2 regions of the Streptomyces sp. 11x1 genome follow, and region 2 is predicted to be linked to the other one. Evidence: riboswitches for the same ligand, from Rfam matches in the RefSeq annotation. Region 2 holds a riboswitch; the other holds the start of a gene.
What was found. Region 2 has a riboswitch for S-adenosylmethionine ahead of thrC (threonine synthase). Riboswitches for the same ligand answer to the same signal wherever they lie in the genome.
Positions count from the first base shown of each region.

Region 1: linked by a shared signal. The riboswitch ahead of P8T65_RS35025 (aminotransferase class V-fold PLP-dependent enzyme) and the one ahead of thrC (threonine synthase) in region 2 are both predicted to bind S-adenosylmethionine.

Region 1 is NZ_CP122458.1:7,984,272-7,993,506, reverse strand. It holds gene P8T65_RS35060 (NlpC/P60 family protein) at 1-296, opposite strand, end outside; gene P8T65_RS35055 (NlpC/P60 family protein) at 607-1,644, opposite strand; gene P8T65_RS35050 (NYN domain-containing protein) at 1,904-3,247, opposite strand; gene P8T65_RS35045 (hypothetical protein) at 3,319-3,558, opposite strand; gene P8T65_RS35040 (rhomboid family intramembrane serine protease) at 3,756-4,511, shown strand; gene P8T65_RS35035 (Lrp/AsnC family transcriptional regulator) at 4,508-4,789, shown strand; partial or broken gene P8T65_RS35030 (glycerate kinase) at 4,753-5,282, shown strand; gene P8T65_RS35025 (aminotransferase class V-fold PLP-dependent enzyme) at 5,243-6,604, opposite strand; SAM riboswitch class IV at 6,731-6,846, opposite strand; gene trpD (anthranilate phosphoribosyltransferase) at 7,133-8,197, opposite strand; gene P8T65_RS35015 (cytochrome bc complex cytochrome b subunit) at 8,352-9,235, opposite strand, start outside.
Region 2 is NZ_CP122458.1:5,784,594-5,793,828, reverse strand. It holds gene P8T65_RS25515 (dihydrofolate reductase family protein) at 1-36, shown strand, start outside; gene groL (chaperonin GroEL) at 149-1,771, opposite strand; gene P8T65_RS25505 (cold-shock protein) at 2,138-2,344, opposite strand; gene P8T65_RS25500 (ubiquitin-like small modifier protein 1) at 2,804-3,079, opposite strand; gene thrC (threonine synthase) at 3,198-4,499, opposite strand; SAM riboswitch class I at 4,517-4,688, opposite strand; gene P8T65_RS25490 (glucosyl-3-phosphoglycerate synthase) at 4,820-5,764, shown strand; gene P8T65_RS25485 (trehalose-6-phosphate synthase) at 6,063-7,475, shown strand; gene otsB (trehalose-phosphatase) at 7,568-8,443, opposite strand; gene P8T65_RS25475 (DUF3263 domain-containing protein) at 8,461-8,688, opposite strand; gene P8T65_RS25470 (extracellular solute-binding protein) at 8,978-9,235, opposite strand, start outside.

The DNA.
Region 1 (9,235 bases), 2.2 Mb from region 2:
AGCGCCTCCCGCATGGTGTTGATGCGGTCCTGCTGCCGGGCGATCGAGTCCTGTGCGGTGCCGACCTGCTCACGCAGCTCGTCGGCGCGCTCGTCGGCCTTGTTGTACGCCTCGGTGGCTTTCTCGGCCTCCTCGTACAACCGGTCCACTTCGGCGCGGGTGGTGTCGTGCGGCGCGGCGGCGGCCTGCTGGACGGGGATGGCGCCGAGGGCGGCGGCAGCGGCGGACAGCGCACCGAGGGCGGCGGCAGCGCCCCGGTCGAATCCGGACGGTACAAGGCGACTGTGGGACACCACGGGAAGCCGCACTCCCTTCGACGGTGGACAGGGCACTCCCCGGGCCGGAAGTCGCCCCGCGGAGGGGTTCGCTCACGGCGGGTGAGGGAAGCGCGGCCGACAGTAGCCGCGTGACGGTCTCCCAGCCAAAGACCTCCGCGGCAACGCAGCGTGACGTCCGGCCTGGGGCCCAGGTCACCGGCGGGGGAAGGGGTCAGCACGAGGTGCGGGAATTCGCCCGTTCGGGCGGCTCTGTGTCCTGATCTTGAAGCAGAACGGGGCCGACCGTCACGTTGTGTGACGGTCGGCCCCGTTCGAGGCGGAGCGGGTGTCAGCCGACGACGCGGACACCGAACTGGAAGCTGCCGATGGTGCCCATCGACTCGTAGCGGACGACCTTGCCCGGGTAGGGGGCGTGCAGGACCATGCCGTTGCCCGCGTAGAGGCCGACGTGTCCGAGGTCGTTGAAGAACACCAGGTCGCCCGGCGTGAGCTGGTCGCGGCCGATCTTCGTGCCGTCGTTCTGCTGCGTGTACGTGGTCCGGCTGATCGAGACACCGGCCTGGGCGTAGGCCCACTGGGTCAGCCCGGAGCAGTCGTAGGAGTTGGGGCCGCTGCCACCGGAGACGTACGGCTTGCCGACCTGGGTGTCGGCGGCGGCGAGGGCGGCGGCGCCGTAGCTGGAGGCGGGCGCCTCGTTGCCGAGTTCGACGCGGTCCCCGGCGTCGCGGCTGGCGCGGGTCTCCTGCTCGTCCAGGGCGGCCTTCTCCTCGGCCGTCAGGGTGTTGAGGAGCTTCTGCGCGGCGGCCAGCTTGCTCTGGACTTCCTTCTTCTTGTCCGCCAGGGTCTCGCGGGTGTCCGCGAGGTCCTCCAGCTTCTCCGTGGCCTCCTGGCGCTGCTGCGCGAGCGTGCGCTGCTTCTCCTGGATCTTCTTGAGTGCCTCGACCTGCTGACCGGTCAGCTGGTCGAGCGTGGCGGCCTTGTCCAGGTAGTCGTCCGGGTCGGCGGAGAGGAAGAGCTGGATCGAGGAGTCGATGCCACCCGAGCGGTACTGGGCGCTGGCCGCCAGGCCTATGCCCTCACGGAGCTCGTTGAGCTCCTCCTGCCCCTTGGCGACGTTGTCCTGGATCGTGGAGATCTCTTTTTCGAGCTTCTCCTGCTTCTCCTCGGCTCCGTTGAGCTTGTCGGTGGCCCGCCCGGCATCCTCGTAGAGCTTGTGGACCTTGGCCTGGACGTCGTCCTTGCTCGGCTTCTCGCCGGGGGCGGCGTTGGCGGCCTGCGAGGTCAGGGCCACGGCAGCGGCGGCAGCGGTGGTGAGCACGGTCACACGCGTACGGCTCGGCTGCTTGGGTCGACGGTGGGACGCCACGGTAGGTGAACTCCTTCATGTGAGCGACCGACCGGCGGGGACTCCGGCGACGATCACCCGTTCAGAGGTTTGAGCCCAGACCCTAGTGACCCAACGGTGATCACTTCAAATCCCCCACAGGAAAAATCCCGCCCCAGGGCGCACAATTTACACTCAACACACACCCCGTAGCGCTCGGTTGACGCTACGTTGCGCAACAGTTCCGTCAATTCGGTCATAGCGCCCGTACGTTGCGCTTGGGGCGCACGGCATCGAATGGTCAGGAAAGGCGCTTGAGGAGCACCGCGGAGGCGACCGGCCGGGCCCCCGCCTTGGCGATCCCGTCGGCCACCTCGCGGTCGGTGGAGACGACGATGACCGGCCGGCCGGGGGGTTCGGCGCGCACCAACTGGCGGATCAACTCGTCGGCGGTGACACCCGGTTTGGAGAACAGCACCCGCACGCCGCGCGGCGGCGCGAGCAGCACCGGCGCGGCCAGCTCAGCCCCGTCGAAGACACAGGTCACCTCGGCTCCGGTCTGCGCGGCGAGCTGGGAGAGCTGGCCGAGGAGCCGCAGCCGCTGCTTCTCCAGCGGCATCTGCGGATAGCCGGTCTTGGTGACGTTGTAGCCGTCGACGACGAGGTGCGCCTGCGGCAGCGCCAGCAACTGGTCCAGGATCGCCGGGTCGTTCTCCGACAGCGCGCGGGCGGCGATGTCCTTCGGGGTCATCCGGCCCGGCTCGACCGCGTCGACGGTCTCGGCGGGCCGTACGGAGACCGGGGGCAGCGCCAGTTCACGCCTGAGGCCCTGGGCCGCGTCCAGCACGGTGTCCAGCAGCAGCCGTACCCGCATGTCCTCGACGCTGCGGCCCTCGCGGGCGGCCCGCCGGGTGGCCTCCAGGGCGGCCTCCGCCTCGCCGAGCCGGGCCTTGAGCCGCCGGGTCTCGCTCTCGGCTGCCGACACCTGGGCGTGGCTCTCGGCGCGCAGGGTCTCCATCTCGGCGTGCAGCTTGCGCAGGGCGGCCTCGCCGCGCTTGACGTCGCTGAGGGCGGCCCGGAGCTTGCGGTGCAGCGAGTCGGCGTCCTTCTTGGCCGATTCCAGCTCCGCGCGCAGCCGTTCCGTCTCGGTCCTCGTGTGGCCGCGGGCCTCGGCGAGCTGCTCGCGCAGCCGCTCCAGCTCGGCCCGACTCTCCTCGTCGGCGCGCTCGGCGTCGGCCCGCAGCGCCTCCTCACCAGCGGCGGCGACCAGCTTCACCCAGCCCGTGGGGCGCAGCACATAGGCCGCGGCCGCCACGTCCAACGGATCCGCGGCCGGGGGCGGCGCGCCCGTGTCGAGGGCGCCGGCCAGCTCCGGATGGGCCTCCCGGAACCGCTCCCCGATCCGCTGTCTGAAGAGCGTGTCGCTCTCCACGGCGGCCGCCATGGCGTTCCCGGCGAACTTGACCCGGCGGTTCGGGGCGAACCGGGCGTACTGTCTGAGCTGGGCGGGCAGTTCGGCGACGGTCAGTCCGCCGAACCCGTCGGAGACGATCTGCACGACGCGCTTGCGGACGCCCTCGGGCAGCGGACGGTCGAGCACCTCAGCGGCGCCGTCGCCCGGCCCCCCGCCTGAGCTCTCCACCATCCGTCACACCCCATCTCTTCGCGGGGCCGTCCCCCGCTCCCGGCGTCGCCGGGGCGGGGGGACCCCCATCCTCAGGAGCCGGCGCCCGGCCTGTCGACGAGTTCCACCTGGTCCACGGCGTTGCACCAGCGGCAACGGACCGACTCGATGGTCTCACTGACCACGTTGCGCTCCTCGACCTCGGGCTTCCCGGCGAGATCGAGGTGAACGTACTCGACGACCTTCGACGAGCGGGTCACGTCGAACCTCGTGAGGTTGCCACAGAGCGTGCAGCGCCAGCGGGTGGTGTCCGTCGGCAGGGGAACCGTCATCGTGGCTGCTCTTCCTTCTTCCGTCTCCGTGTAGCACCGGCGTCCCGGTGCGTGTGGCTCGTAACCCTACGGCCTGACCGGTCCTGGACGCCTGTTCGCCTGCGGTGGCGCCGCGGATTGCCCGCGGGGGCGGGGCCGATCGCCGCCGGCGGCGAGGCGGTCTGTGCGGGTGGGTCCCGTTACGTCATGCTCTGCTCATGATCGGCAAGTGGAGCACCTCGGCCGCCCGGGCCGTACGAAACGAGTCGGCGCCGGTGACGTACGGGCTGATCGCCGTGTGCTGTGCGCTCTTCCTGATCGGACCGGCGGCGGGCCTCAACCCCGTGTACGGCACCGGGGACGAGCTGCTCGCCGCGCAGCGGGCGTACTTCCGGCGCTGGGGTGTCGTCCCGGTCGAGCTGTTCCACGGCACCGGGCGCGCGGCGCTCACGCCCCTCACGGCGCTCTTCGTCCACGGCAGCTGGCTGCATCTCCTCGGCAACATGCTCTTCCTCTTCGTCTTCGGGGCGATGGCCGAGGAGCGCATGGGCCATGTGGAGTTCGCCCTCTTCTACGTGGGCTGCGGCTATGTCGCGCTGGTGGCGTACGCGGTGGCGCACGCCGGGTCCCCGCAGTCGCTGGTCGGCGCGTCGGGGGCGATCTCCGCGGTCCTCGGCGCGTTTCTGTTCCTGTTCCCCAGGGCGCGGGTGACGAGCCTCCTGCCCTTCCTCTTCTTTCTTCCGCTGCGGTTCCCGGCGTGGGTCACCCTGCCGTTCTGGGTGAGCCTGCAGTGGCTGGCCGCGGGCCGGCAGACCTCGGGGCCGGGGGTCGCCTATCTGGCACACCTGGTGGGGTTCGGACTGGGGTTCGCCTACGCGTGGGGGCGCTACGGGCGTGGGGCTAGAGTGAAAGCGCCCGTGGATGTTCCGTCGGACGTCCCAGCTCCGGCCCCCGAGGGAGAGAAACAGCCGTGATCACCGCGATCGTGCTCATCAAGACCAGCGTGGACCGGATCCCGGAGATCGCGGAGTCGATCGCCGCCCTCGAATCCGTGAGCGAGGTGTTCTCGGTGACCGGTACCTACGACCTGGTCGCCATGGTCCGGGTGAAGGCCCACGACGACCTGGCCGATGTGATCCCCGGGTCCATCAGCAAGATCCCGGGTGTGCTGGGCACCGACACGCATGTGGCGTTCCGGACGTATTCGCAGCACGACCTGGAGGCCGCGTTCGCCATCGGTCTGGACGGCTGAGCACCCGCGGAGCCGCCCCGAGACGCCCACTCAACGTGCTGTGCGGCGAGCGGGGTGTGGCCCGGGTCTTCGGCTCGCAGAAGGGGTCGACGCCGGAGCAGGCCGAGGAGCCGTCCGCGGGCTGCCCACGGCTCTGGAGAGCTGGGCGTACGCCCTGGCCCGCGACCTGCCCGACGCCGATGGCGGGATCGATCTCCGGCACGGCCCCGGCACCGGTGCCTCCGGCGGTCCCGGGGTCGGACTGGCCGCCCTGGGCGCCCGCGCCGAACTGATCATCACCGCCGAGGTCGCCCGGCGTGCCAAGCTGCACGGCCGCCCGGTCCTCGCCCTCGCCCTCGCCCTCGCGGAGGCCGTACTCCGCGCGAGCGAACTCCTCGCCGACGCCACGGAACGGGCCCTGCGGATGATCGTCCTGGGCGCACGGGTGACGGCGGGCGACCGGACGGCCGACCTTCAGACGGCCGGAACGCAACGCCCGTCCTCTGTACGGTAGTTCCACTGCGCGCCGTCCAGTACGAGCTCCTTCACCGCGCCCAGGAACCGCTCCACGTGCTCGTCGGGGGTGCCCGCGCCGAAGCTCACCCGGATCGCGTTCAGGGAGCGCTCGCCGGGCGCGGCCTCTGGGGCGCCGCACTCGCCCTGGGTCTGCGGGTCGCTGCCGAGGAGGGTACGGACGAGGGGGTGGGCGCAGAAGAGGCCGTCGCGTACGCCGATGCCGTACTCGGCGGAGAGGGCGGCGGCGAAGTGGGAGCTGTTCCAGCCCTCGACGACGAAGGAGATGACGCCGACGCGCGGGGCGTCGTCCCCGAAGAGCGAGAGGATCCGCACCTCGGGCACCTCGGCGAGCCCGGCGCGCACGGTGTCGATCAGGTGCCGCTCACGGGCGACCAGGGTGTCGAACCCGGCCTCGGTGAGCGCCTTGCAGGCGGAGGCGATGGAATAGGCGCCGATGACGTTGGGCGAACCGGCCTCGTGCCGGGCGGCGGTCTCGTGCCACTCGACGTCCACACCGCCGTCGGTGCGCCGGGTCACCTTGCGGCTGGCGCCGCCGCCCGCGAGGTACGGGTCCGCCGCGCGCAACCAGTCGGCGCGGCCGGCGAGGACCCCCGAACCGAAGGGCGCGTACAGCTTGTGGCCGGAGAAGGCGACCCAGTCCACGTCCAACTCCTGCACGGAGAGGGGGTGGTGGGGGGCCAGCTGGGCGGCGTCGAGGACGATCCGCGCGCCGTGCGCGTGCGCGGCGGCGGCCAGCTCCCGCACCGGCCAGATCTCACCGGTGACGTTGGAGGCGCCGGTGACGCAGACCAGCGCGGGCCCGTGCGGGTCGCGGTCGGCGAGGGCGGCGTCCAGGGTGGCGACGGCCTCCCTCGGCGTGCGGGGCGCGTCCAGGTAGGTGACCCGCGCGTTCCGCCAGGGCAGCAGCGAGGCGTGGTGCTCGGTCTCGAAGACGAAGACCTGGCAGTCGGCGGGGAGCGCCTGGGCCAGCAGGTTCAGCGATTCCGTCGTCGAACGGGTGAAGATCAGCTGGTCGTCGGCGCGGCAGTCGAGGAACTCCGCGACGGTCCTGCGGGCGTTCTCGAAGAGGTCGGTCGACAGCTGGGAGAGGTAGCCGGCGCCGCGGTGGACGCTGCCGTAGTAGGGCGCGTACGCCACCACGTCGTCCCAGACGCGTTGCAGGGCCGGGGCGCTGGCCGCGTAGTCGAGCGCGGCGTAGGTGACCTCGCCGCCGGTGACGAGCGGGACGGTGACATCCCGGCCCAGAACGGGCAGTGGGGCACAAACGGACTGGTCGGCGGCAAGGATGGAGACAGACATGGGGGTACTCCCGTGAGGAGGCATGCCGAAAGAAGGCATACGGAGGAAGAGAAGAAGAGAAAGGGGTGCGCGGAGGCGGGGCTCGGCGGCCCTATCGCATTCGCTTGCTCACGGGAGACTCCCTCGAAACCGCGCTTGCCGTAGACCTCGCTGCCTACGACCCGGTCTTCACCCGGGGCACCCCGCCACGGACGGAGGGTTGCCGGACAGCCAGCCGGGGCTATGGGCTGTCACTCATGACCTGAATCAGAACCTACGTGAGGTGATCGTCGCGCCGCAACTCGTGTCCGGATGGCGCGATGGGGCGCCTCATGACTCGGGGGTGCGGATTCGTCGGCGGGTGCGGGTCGGTGGGGCTTCTCGCGCAGTTCCCCGCGCCCCTGAAAAGCCGGGGCTGCGCCCCGTGCTTTTCATCGAGCCACGCCGCTTCCAGACCCGCAGCCCCGCCGCTTTCAGGCCCGCAGGGCCTGGTCTTTCAGGGGCGCGGGGAACTGCGCGACCAGCACCCACCCACCCGCACCCGACCGACTACCTGTTCGTGGCGGCAACCCACCGCTCGAGGACCCGCCGCGCCGACCCGGAATCGATCGACTCCGCCGCCTTCTCCATCCCGCCCCGCAACTGCTCCGCCAGCGGCCCGGACGTCGGCTCCAACGCCACCAGCGCCGCAGCCGAGTTCAGCAGCACCGCATCCCGCACGGGCCCCGTCTCCCCGGCCAGCAACCGCCGCGCGACATCCGCGTTGTAGGACGCGTCGGCCCCCCGCAGCGCCTCCACCGGTACCAGCTCCAACCCCACGTCACGCGGGTCGAAGCCCTCCTCGGTCACCTTGCCGTCCCGCACGACCCATACCCGCGACGTCGCCGTGGTCGTCAGCTCGTCCAGCCCGTCGTCCCCGCGGAAGACCAGCGAGGAGTTGCCGCGCTCGGCGAAGACACCGGCCATGATCGGCGCCATCCGGGGGTCGGCCACACCGACCGCCTGGGCCCGCACCTTCGCCGGATTGGCCAGCGGACCGAGCGCGTTGAAGACGGTCCTGATGCCCAACTGCCCCCGCGTGGCGGCCACATGGCGCAGCGCCGGATGGAACTTCACCGCGAAGCAGAAGGTGATCCCGGCCTCCTCGGCGACCTCGGCGACCCGCTGCGGCGTCAGCTCCAGATTGACGCCCAGTTTCTCCAGCACGTCGGACGCCCCGGACGCCGACGACGCGGCCCGGTTGCCGTGCTTGACGACCTTCGCGCCCGTACCGGCGACGACGATCGACGACATCGTGGAGATGTTGACCGTCTTGGCACCGTCCCCGCCCGTACCGACGATGTCGACGGTCCTCCCGGACACCTCGATCACCTTGGCGTGCTCGTACAGCGCCTCGACGAGACCGGTGATCTCCTCGACGGTCTCCCCCTTGGCCCGCAGCGCGACCACGAACCCGGCGATCTGCGCGTCCGTCGCCTCACCGCGCATGATCTGGTCCATCGCCCAGAACGTGGCACCGGCGTCCTGGTCGTGCCCGGACAGCAGCGCGTTCAGCACGGCGGGCCAGGAACGGCCCGCCGCGGTGTCGCCTCCAGCGGGGGTCACAGCGCTCATAGCCGCTCCTGGGTGTCGTAGCCGCGGGCAGGGGGTGCCACGCGGACCGCGAAATCACTGATACGCCCACCCTATCCAGGTCGGGGCACGGCGAAGGGCCCCCGTCCGAAGATCGGACGGGGGCCCTTCGACCGTGTGTGGCGAAGCGAAGCGATCAGTGGTGGCCGTGGCCGCTCGTGATCTCCTTGTACTCCTCGACGGTGGGCTTGGCGATCTGGCTGTCCTCGCCGTAGTAGCCCCGGTTCAGCTTGACGCGGACCTTCTCCAGGCGCGACACCTTGCGGGCGACACCGTTCTCGTCGACCGCGGGACCGAGCTCGGCCGGCTTGTACTGCTCGTGCGCCGTGAGCGTGTGCAGCTGCTCCTGGCTGAGCGGCTCGTGGACCTCGATGAACTCACCGTGCGGCAGGCGCTTGATGATGCCGGTCTCGCGACCGTGCAGGATCTTGTCCTTGTCGCGGCGCTGCAGGCCGAGGCAGATGCGCTTGGTGATGATGAACGCGAGGACCGGGGCCACGAAGAACGCGATCCGGACGAACCAGGTGATGGCGTTGATCGACAGGTGGAAGTGGGTCGCCCAGAGGTCGTTTCCACCACCGATCAGCAGGACCATGTACCAGGTGATCCAGGCGACACCGAAACCGGTCCGTGTCGGCGCGTTGCGCGGGCGGTCCAGGATGTGGTGCTCACGCTTGTCGCCGGTGACCCAGGACTCGATGAAGGGGTAGACCGCGATCGCGGCCAGCACCAGCGGGAAGATGACCAGCGGAATGAACACGCCCAGGACGAGCGTGTGACCCCAGAAGTTGATCTCCCAGCCCGGCATGACACGGATCAGACCCTCGGAGAAGCCCATGTACCAGTCGGGCTGGGCGCCGGTCGACACCTGGTCCGGACGGTAGGGGCCGATGCTCCAGATCGGGTTGATCGTGGCGATCGCCGAGATGGCCGCGATGACACCGAAGACCAGGAAGAAGAAACCGCCGGCCTTCGCCATGTACACAGGGAGCAGCGGCATGCCGACGACGTTGTTGTTCG
Region 2 (9,235 bases):
AACGGAGTCACCCTCACCCACCTCACGCGCCGCTGATCCGGGGGACCCTCTCCGGCTCCCCTCTCAGCCGAAACGCCCGAGGGCGGCACCCCCCGTTTCCAGGGAGTGCCGCCCTCGGTACCGCAGGACGGTGATCGACCGGGGTCGATCAGAAGTCCATGTCACCGCCCGGCATGCCGCCGCCGGCGGGCGCGGCGGCCTTCTCCGGCTTGTCGGCGATGACGGCCTCGGTGGTCAGGAAGAGCGCGGCGATGGAGGCGGCGTTCTGCAGAGCGGAACGCGTCACCTTCGCCGGGTCGATGATGCCGGAGGCGATCATGTCGACGTACTCACCGGTCGCGGCGTTCAGACCGTGACCGACCTGGAGGTTGCGGACCTTCTCCACGACGACGCCACCCTCGAGACCACCGTTGACGGCGATCTGCTTGAGCGGGGCCTCCAGCGCGAGCTTCACGGCGTTGGCGCCGGTCGCCTCGTCACCCTCCAGCTCCAGCTTCTCGAAGACCTGGGAGGCCTGCAGCAGGGCCACGCCACCACCGGCGACGATGCCCTCCTCGACGGCCGCCTTCGCGTTGCGAACGGCGTCCTCGATGCGGTGCTTGCGCTCCTTGAGCTCCACCTCGGTCGCGGCACCGGCCTTGATGACGGCCACGCCGCCCGCGAGCTTCGCCAGGCGCTCCTGGAGCTTCTCGCGGTCGTAGTCCGAGTCGCTGTTCTCGATCTCGGCGCGGATCTGGTTGACCCGGCCCTGGACCTGCTCCGAGGAGCCGGCCCCGTCGACGATGGTGGTCTCGTCCTTGGTGATGACGACCTTGCGGGCACGGCCCAGGAGGTCGATGGTGGTGTTCTCGAGCTTGAGGCCGACCTCCTCGGAGATGACCTCGCCGCCGGTGAGGATGGCGATGTCGTTCAGCATCGCCTTGCGGCGGTCACCGAAGCCCGGGGCCTTGACGGCGACGGACTTGAAGGTGCCACGGATCTTGTTGACGACCAGGGTCGACAGGGCCTCGCCCTCGACGTCCTCGGCGATGATCAGCAGCGGCTTGCCCGACTGCATGACCTTCTCCAGGAGCGGGAGCAGGTCCTTGACGTTGGTGACCTTGGAGTTGGCGATGAGGATGTAGGGGTCCTCCAGGACCGCCTCCATGCGCTCCATGTCGGTCGCGAAGTACGCCGAGATGTAGCCCTTGTCGAAGCGCATACCCTCGGTGAGCTCAAGCTCCAGACCGAAGGTCTGCGACTCCTCGACGGTGATGACGCCTTCCTTGCCGACCTTGTCCATGGCCTCGGCGATCAGCTCGCCGATCTGGGTGTCGGCGGCGGAGATGGAGGCCGTGGAGGCGATCTGCTCCTTGGTCTCGACCTCCTTGGCCTGGTCGAGCAGCGCACCGGAGACGGCCTCGACGGCCTTCTCGATGCCGCGCTTGAGGGCCATCGGGTTGGCGCCGGCGGCTACGTTGCGCAGGCCTTCCTTGACCAGGGCCTGGGCGAGAACGGTCGCGGTGGTCGTACCGTCACCGGCGACGTCGTCCGTCTTCTTGGCGACTTCCTTGACCAGCTCGGCGCCGATCTTCTCGTACGGGTCCTCGAGCTCGATCTCCTTGGCGATGGACACACCATCGTTGGTGATCGTGGGGGCGCCCCACTTCTTCTCGAGGACGACGTTCCGGCCCTTGGGGCCGAGCGTCACCTTGACGGCGTCCGCGAGCTGGTTCATGCCGCGCTCGAGGCCGCGCCGCGCCTCCTCGTCGAACGCGATGATCTTGGCCATGTGAAGTGGTCCTCCCGGACTGGGGTGGATTGCTCCGGACCGCGCTGGCGCCCGCGACGGACGGCCTGCCTGCCTCGTGGTTCCTTGCCCCACCCGGCCTGCGGGCCTCACCGACCCGGTCCTCGTTGTCACTCTCACCTTCAGAGTGCTAACGCCAATGATTAGCACTCGACCATGCCGAGTGCAAGCGGCTCTCGATGATCCGCAGGTGAACGCGCCCGCGCACGCGCCGCCCCGGCGCCCCGCGCACACCCCTCACACACAGGAGGGCCCGCAGCACACGCAGGAGGGCCCGCACCCCTGACGGGGTGCGGGCCCTCCCGAAAAGAACGAAGAACGTCGCTGCGTGAAACCCGGCGCGTTACTTCAGCCGACCGCGAGCCGGACCATGTCCGCCTGCGGTCCCTTCTGACCCTGCGAGATCTCGAACTCGACCCGCTGGCCCTCTTCCAGGGTGCGGTAACCGTCCATCTGGATCGCGCTGTAGTGGACGAATACATCCGCACCACCGTCGACCGCGATGAAGCCGTACCCCTTCTCCGCGTTGAACCACTTGACGGTGCCCTGAGCCATGCCTAACTCCCCTATTACTGGCCCTTGCACAGATCCACACTTCGCGGATCCGGGTCAGACCTCACCCCCCAACGGTTGGGGGTGTGCGCCGGAACGCGTCGACCGCGGCCGAATGTATCTGTCCAACTGCCCTCTGCAACAGGTCAATCGGACGAGAATTCTGGACACGACCGGTCGGGAATGTACGAACAATTCGTCTGAATTCAGGGCAAGTCGGGCCCCATAAAAGGAACGAAATACGCAAAAGGCCTGCACACTTTGGCTACTTCATATAGGGCGTGCGGCGCGATCGGATATGCGCCCGGCAAGAATCACTACGGTGATCGGACCGGGTTCCCCAACTCTACAGTGCTCAACCATAGAGAATTGCCCCCTCCGCTTCTCTCGCGGAGGGGGCAATTCGGTGAACTCTCGGTAATCAAAGTTACCGACGGTTACTACCGACCGGTACGACGGCGGTCAGCCACCGGCGACCGCGGGAATGATCGAAACACCCGCACCGTCCGGCGTGGCCGTCTCCAGACCCTGCTCGAATCGGACGTCGTCGTCGTTCACGTACACGTTCACGAACCGCCGCAGCTTGCCCTGATCGTCGAGCACCCGGGCGGCGATCCCGTTGTGGTTCTTCTCCAGATCGGCGATGACCTCCCCGAGGGTCGCCCCCTCGGCACTCACCTCGGCCTGCCCGCCGGTGTAGGTGCGAAGGATGGTGGGGATGCGGACGGAAACGCTCACGATGGGACCTCCGGTCAGATGTTTTCAGGGGCGCGGGGCTGTGTTCAATGTGCGGCTGCCGCCGCGTGGGCGCGACCAGCCCCCACCGGCCCGCAGACGAACGACTGGCTAACGGGCCCTACGCGAGCCCCGCCTCACGGAACGAATCAAGGTTGGGCCGAATGGTCGCGGTCAGCCCGGTCCCGGCCACCGCGTCCAGCGTCTTCAGACCGTCCCCCGTGTTGAGCACGACCGTGGTGAGCGTCGGGTCGAGGAGTCCGTCCTCGATCAGCTTCTTCGTGACACCGACGGTCACGCCACCGGCGGTCTCCGCGAAGATGCCCTCCGTCCGCGCGAGCAGCTTGATCGCCTCGACGACCTGCTCGTCCGTCACGTCCTCCACGGCCCCACCGGTCCGCCGCGCGATGTCCAGCACGTACGGCCCGTCCGCCGGGTTGCCGATCGCGAGCGACTTGGCGATGGTGTTCGGCTTCTGGGGCCGCACCACGTCGTGCCCGGCCTTGAAGGCCACCGACACCGGCGAGCACCCCTCGGCCTGCGCACCGAAGATCTTGTACTGCTTGTCCTCGACGAGCCCGAGCTTGATCAGCTCCTGCAGCCCCTTGTCGATCTTCGTGAGCTGCGACCCGGAGGCGATCGGCACGACCAGCTGGTCGGGGAGCTGCCAGCCGAGCTGCTCGCAGATCTCGTACGCGAGCGTCTTGGAGCCCTCGGCGTAGTACGGCCGCAGGTTGACGTTCACGAAGCCCCAGCCCTCGCCGGCCGGGTCGCCGATCAGCTCGGAGCAGAAGCGGTTCACGTCGTCGTAGTTGCCCTCGATGCCGACGAGCTCGCCGCCGTAGATCGCGGCCATGACGACCTTGCCCTGCTCCAGGTCGTGCGGGATGAACACGCAGGACCGGAAGCCGGCGCGGGCGGCGGCGGCGCCGACGGCACCGGCCAGGTTGCCCGTGGAGGAGCAGGAGAGAGTGGTGAAGCCGAAGGCGCGGGCCGCCTCCAGGGCCTGCGCGACGACCCGGTCCTTGAAGGAGTGCGTCGGGTTGCCGGAGTCGTCCTTGACGAAGAGCTTGCCGGCGTCGACGCCGAGCGCGGCGGCCAGGTTGTCGGCCTTGACGAGCTGGGTCCAGCCGGGGTTGATGTTCGGCTTGGTGGCCACGTCCGCCGGGACGGGCAACAGGGGCGCGTACCGCCAGATGTTCGCGGGACCGGACTCGATCCGCTTGCGCAGCTCCTCCGTGTCGTAGGCGGAGTAGTCGTACGCGATCTCCAGCGGCCCGAAACACTCCTCGCACGCGAAGACCGGGCCGAGGGGTACGCGGTGACCGCACTCACGACAGCTCAGAGCGGCGGCGGGGCCGAGGTCTACTGTGGAGATGGAGCCGAGGGAGTCGGTGGTGCTTGCAACAGTCTGCGCAGCCATGGAGGCGAGGCCCTTTCTCCTCATCTTCCTCACGACGCACTTCGCCGTGAGACGGATTTGGCACCTTCCCTAGCCGGGAGCCTCACCACGATGACGATGACGCGACGATGCGCGAATGTCGTGGTCAGACCGGCTGGAGGGTTGCCGGGGCTTCATCGGGCCGTATCCCTCTGCCCCTCTGGATGAGCGGTATTTGGTTGTATACGCCGACGAGCCGCGACATGCGATGGTCACCAGCGTTGTCCAAGACTGTAACCGAAGGCCAGGACAGTTGAGAGAGCCGTCCGAACCGCGAGATGAACGCAGAGGAGCCGCGCACTGTGCTGAACGAAGTCGAGCGCTGGCTGAGTACCCGCTCCTGGTCCATGTCCGACCGCCCGCTCCACCGGATCATGGCCGCGAAACGCGCCACGGGACAGACGGTCAGCGTCGTCCTGCCCGCGCTGAACGAGGAGGAGACGGTCGGCGACATCGTCGCGATCATCCGTCACGACCTCATGCGCCAGGTCCCGCTCGTCGACGAGATCGTGGTCGTCGACTCCGGCTCGACCGACCGGACGTCGCAGGTCGCGGCGGCCGCCGGGGCCACGGTCGTCCACCGCGACGACATCCTGCCCCGCATCCCCGCCGTGCCCGGCAAGGGCGAGGTCCTGTGGCGGTCGCTGATGGTGACCTCCGGCGACATCGTCTGCTTCATCGACGCGGACCTCAGGGAGTTCTCGTCGGACTTCGTCTCCGGGATCGTCGGCCCGCTGCTCACCGACCCCGGTGTCGACCTCGTCAAGGGGATGTACGACCGCCCCCTGGGCTCGGCCGCCGGTCAGGGCGGGCGTGTGACGGAGCTCATGGCCCGCCCCCTGCTCAACATGCACTGGCCGCAGCTGGCCGGCTTCGTGCAGCCGCTCGGCGGCGAGTACGCGGCGCGGCGCTCGCTGCTCGAACGACTGCCGTTCCCGGTGGGCTACGGCATCGAGCTGGGCATGCTGGTCGACGCGCTGCACCTGGTCGGCCTCGACGCGCTCGCGCAGGTCGACGTGGGCGTCCGCAAACACCGGCACCAGGACGGGGCGGCGCTGGGCCGCATGTCGGCGGCGATCTACCGCACGGCTCAGCTGCGGCTGGCCCGGGGGCACCTGATCCGTCCCGTCCTGACGCAGTTCGAGCGGGGCCGGGAGGGTTTTGAGCCGCGCACGTATTCGGTGGACCTGGAGGAACGACAGCCGATGCTGGAGATCGAGGAGTACGCGGAGCGCAGGGCCGCGTAGGCGTAGGCGGCGTAGGGGGTGGGGGTGCGTGTTCCGTCGCCGGGTGCGGGTGGCTGGGGCTTCTCGCGCAGTTCCCCGCGCCGCTGAAAGACCAGGCCCTGCGGGCCTGGAAGACGGCGGGCTGCGGGATGAAGGGCATTGGGGCGCAGCCCCTGCTCCTCAGGGGCGCGGGAACTGCGCGACCAGCCCCCACGCACCCGCAGCCGCCCACGCACCACGCACCCCCTCCCCCATAGGCACCCGGTAGACGGCCGAACCGTACGTTTGACCGGTGAACTCAGGGGCTAGGTTGAGCCCTATGGCATCGACGCACAGCGCGCGGATCCTCGTCGCCTCCAACCGCGGCCCCATCACGTACACCGAGGACGAATCAGGCGCCCTCACAGCGAAGCGCGGCGGCGGCGGCCTCGTCTCCGGCCTCTCCGCGATCGACCCGGACGCGGGCGCCGTCTGGGTGTGCTCCGCCCTCGGCGACGGCGACCGCGAGGCCGTACGCCGCGGTGTCGGCGAGCCCGGCGTCCGCATGCTCGACATCCCCGCCGACGTGCACCACGACGCGTACAACGGCGTCGCCAACTCCACGCTGTGGTTCGTGCACCACATGCTGTACCAGACCCCGCTTGAGCCGTCCTTCGACGCGGAGTTCCGGCGCCAGTGGGCGTCGTACGAGACGTACAACCGCGCCTTCGCCGAGGCGCTCGCCCAGGAGGCGGCGGACGGCGCGTCCGTGCTCGTGCAGGACTACCACCTGACCCTGGTCCCCCGGATGCTCCGCGAGCTCCGCCCCGACCTGCGGATCGGCCACTTCTCCCACACCCCGTGGGCGCCCGTCGAGTACTTCCGGCTGCTGCCCGACGACATCGCCGCCCAGGTGCTCGACGGCATCCTCGGCGCCGACCGGGCCGCGTTCCTCACCCGGCGGTGGGCCGACGCGTTCACCGAGTGCGCTCGCGCCGTCCTCGGCCCCGACGCCCCGTCCGGCACCCGGATCGGCGTGCACGGCCTGGGCGCCGACGCGGACTTCCTGCGGGCCCGCGCCCACCAGGCGGACGTCGACGACCGCATCGCCACGCTGCGGGGGCAGATCGGTACGGCCCCCGACGGCTCCCCGCGCCGCACGATCGTCCGCGTCGACCGTACGGAACTCTCCAAGAACATCGTGCGCGGCCTGCACGCCTTCCGGCAGCTTCTCGACGAGCGGCCGGACTGGCGCGAGCGCGTCGTGCACATCGCCCTCGCCTACCCGTCGCGGCAGGACCTCGCGGTGTACCGGGACTACATGACCGAGGTCCAGCGGGTCGCGGACGACATCAACGAGCGGTACGGGACGCCGGAGTGGACCCCGGTCGTCCTCCACCTGAAGGACGACTTCGCGCGCTCCCTCGCGGCGTACCGGCTCGCCGACGTGGCCCTGGTGAACCCCATCCGGGACGGCATGAACCTCGTCGCCAAGGAGGTGCCGGTCGTCTCCGACGAGGGGTGCGCGCTCGTGCTGTCACGGGAGGCCGGGGCGTACGAGGAGCTGGCGGACGACGCGCTGGTGGTGAACCCCTACGATGTGGTGGGCACGGCCGCCGCCCTGCACGAGGCGTTGAGCATGCCGACGGCCGAGCGGGCGGAGCGGACGAAGCGGCTCGCCGGGGCGGCGACCGCGTTGCCGCCGACGCGGTGGTTCCTGGATCAGTTGGAGGCGTTGGAGGGCGGCCAGTAGCTCGGGGGGGCGGGTTCGTCGGCGAGTGCGGATCCGGTGGGGCTTCTCGCGCAGTTCCCCGCGCCCCTGAAAAGCACCGGGTCCCCCTGTCGCTACACGTGCTCGGCGATCGTTGCCAGCAGGTGGACAACGCCCCCGGGGCCGTCCACCACCAGGTCCGCGCGCTCCGACACCTCGCTCACCTCCGCGCTGCCGCTGCACACCAGCAGGCCCGGCGTTCCTTCGGTGCGGAGTTTCTCGACGGTGGCGAAGGCGGGGAGGTCGCCGAGGTCGTCGCCGGCGTAGAGGACGGACTCGGCGGCGGTCTCCTTGAGGTACTCGTGGAGGGCGACGCCCTTGTCCATGCCCGGGGGGCGCAGTTCGAGGACGAGGCGGCCGGGTTCGACGATGAGGCCGTGCCGGCCGGCGAGGTCGGCCAGCGGGGCGCGCAGGGCTTCGAAGGCGGCCTGCGGGTCGGTGGCGCGGCGCGTGTGGACGGCGACCGCGCGGCCCTTCTCCTCGATCCAGGTGCCCTGCCACGCGCCGACGCCGTCCAGCAGCCCGGGGAGCTCCGCGCGGACCGCGGCGACACCGGGGTGCGGGGCGGGGGCGCTGACGGTGCCGGTGACGGCGTCCCAGCGTTCGGCGCCGTAGTGGCCGAGGACGACGAGGTGTTCCAGACCGGGGACGTCGGCGAAGCCGCCGTGACGGACGGCGACGGCGGCGGGGCGACCGGTCACCACGGCGACGGAGGCGACCTTGGGGGCGAGTGCGGCGAGCGCGGCCACGGCGTCGGGGTGGGCGCGGGCCTGTTCGGGGTCGGGGACGATGGGGGCGAGGGTGCCGTCGAAGTCGAGCGCGATCACCGTACGGTCGGGTCGTCGCAGGATCGCGTCCAGCGCGTCCCGCCCGGCGGGGGTCACGGGTGTCGGCAAGGTGGCCCCGGAGTTCGCACCATGCGTGTTCTCTGCGTCCTTGTGGCTGCCCATGGCTTCGACCCTATCCGTCATCGCTCCTCGCGGCGGGCCTCTCGCACCCTTCGCAGCCGGTTGACGGTGACCGGGTCGTGGGCGAGGGCGCGGGGGTCGTCGAGCAGGGCGTTGAGGAGCTGGTAGTACCGCACGGGGGCGATCCCGAGCCGCTCCCTTATGGCCCGCTCCTTGGCCCCCGGCCCCGCCCACGACTGCCGTTCCACGGCGAGGATGGCCTGTTCACGGGGTTCGAGCGCGTCCATGGGTCGACCGTAGCGGAGGGGGGTGACAGGGCGTGTGCCAGCTCGGGGGTGCGGGTTCGGCGGCGGGTGCGGGTGATTCGTGGTTGCTCGCGCAGTTCCCCGCGCCCCTGAAAAGCAAGGGCTGCGCCCCGTGCTTTCGGCCCGCAGCCCCGTCGCTTTTCAGGCCCGCGGCCCGCCGTCTTCCAGGCCCGCGGGGCCTGGGTCTTTCAGGGGCGCGGGGAACCGCGCGAGAAGCCCCACCGGGCCGGCAGCCGCCCACGCACCGAAACCACCCACCCCCGTACGCGCCCTAACCCTCCCGATCCGCCACCTCCGCCGTCTTCTGCAACTGCTCCAGCACAACCCGCGGCTCAATCCCCGGCCGCACCGCCCGCCCGATCTGCTCCTTGACCGCCGCGCTGACATCCGCCCAGGACGTCTTGCCCACCGGCGGCAGCACCGCGTCCGGCAGCGCGTCGAGGAAGGGCCCGAGGTCCGCCTCGTCCTTGTCCGCCGCCATCTCCTCGGACGCGGACACGGTCACCGGCAGCAGGTCGTACTCCCGGGA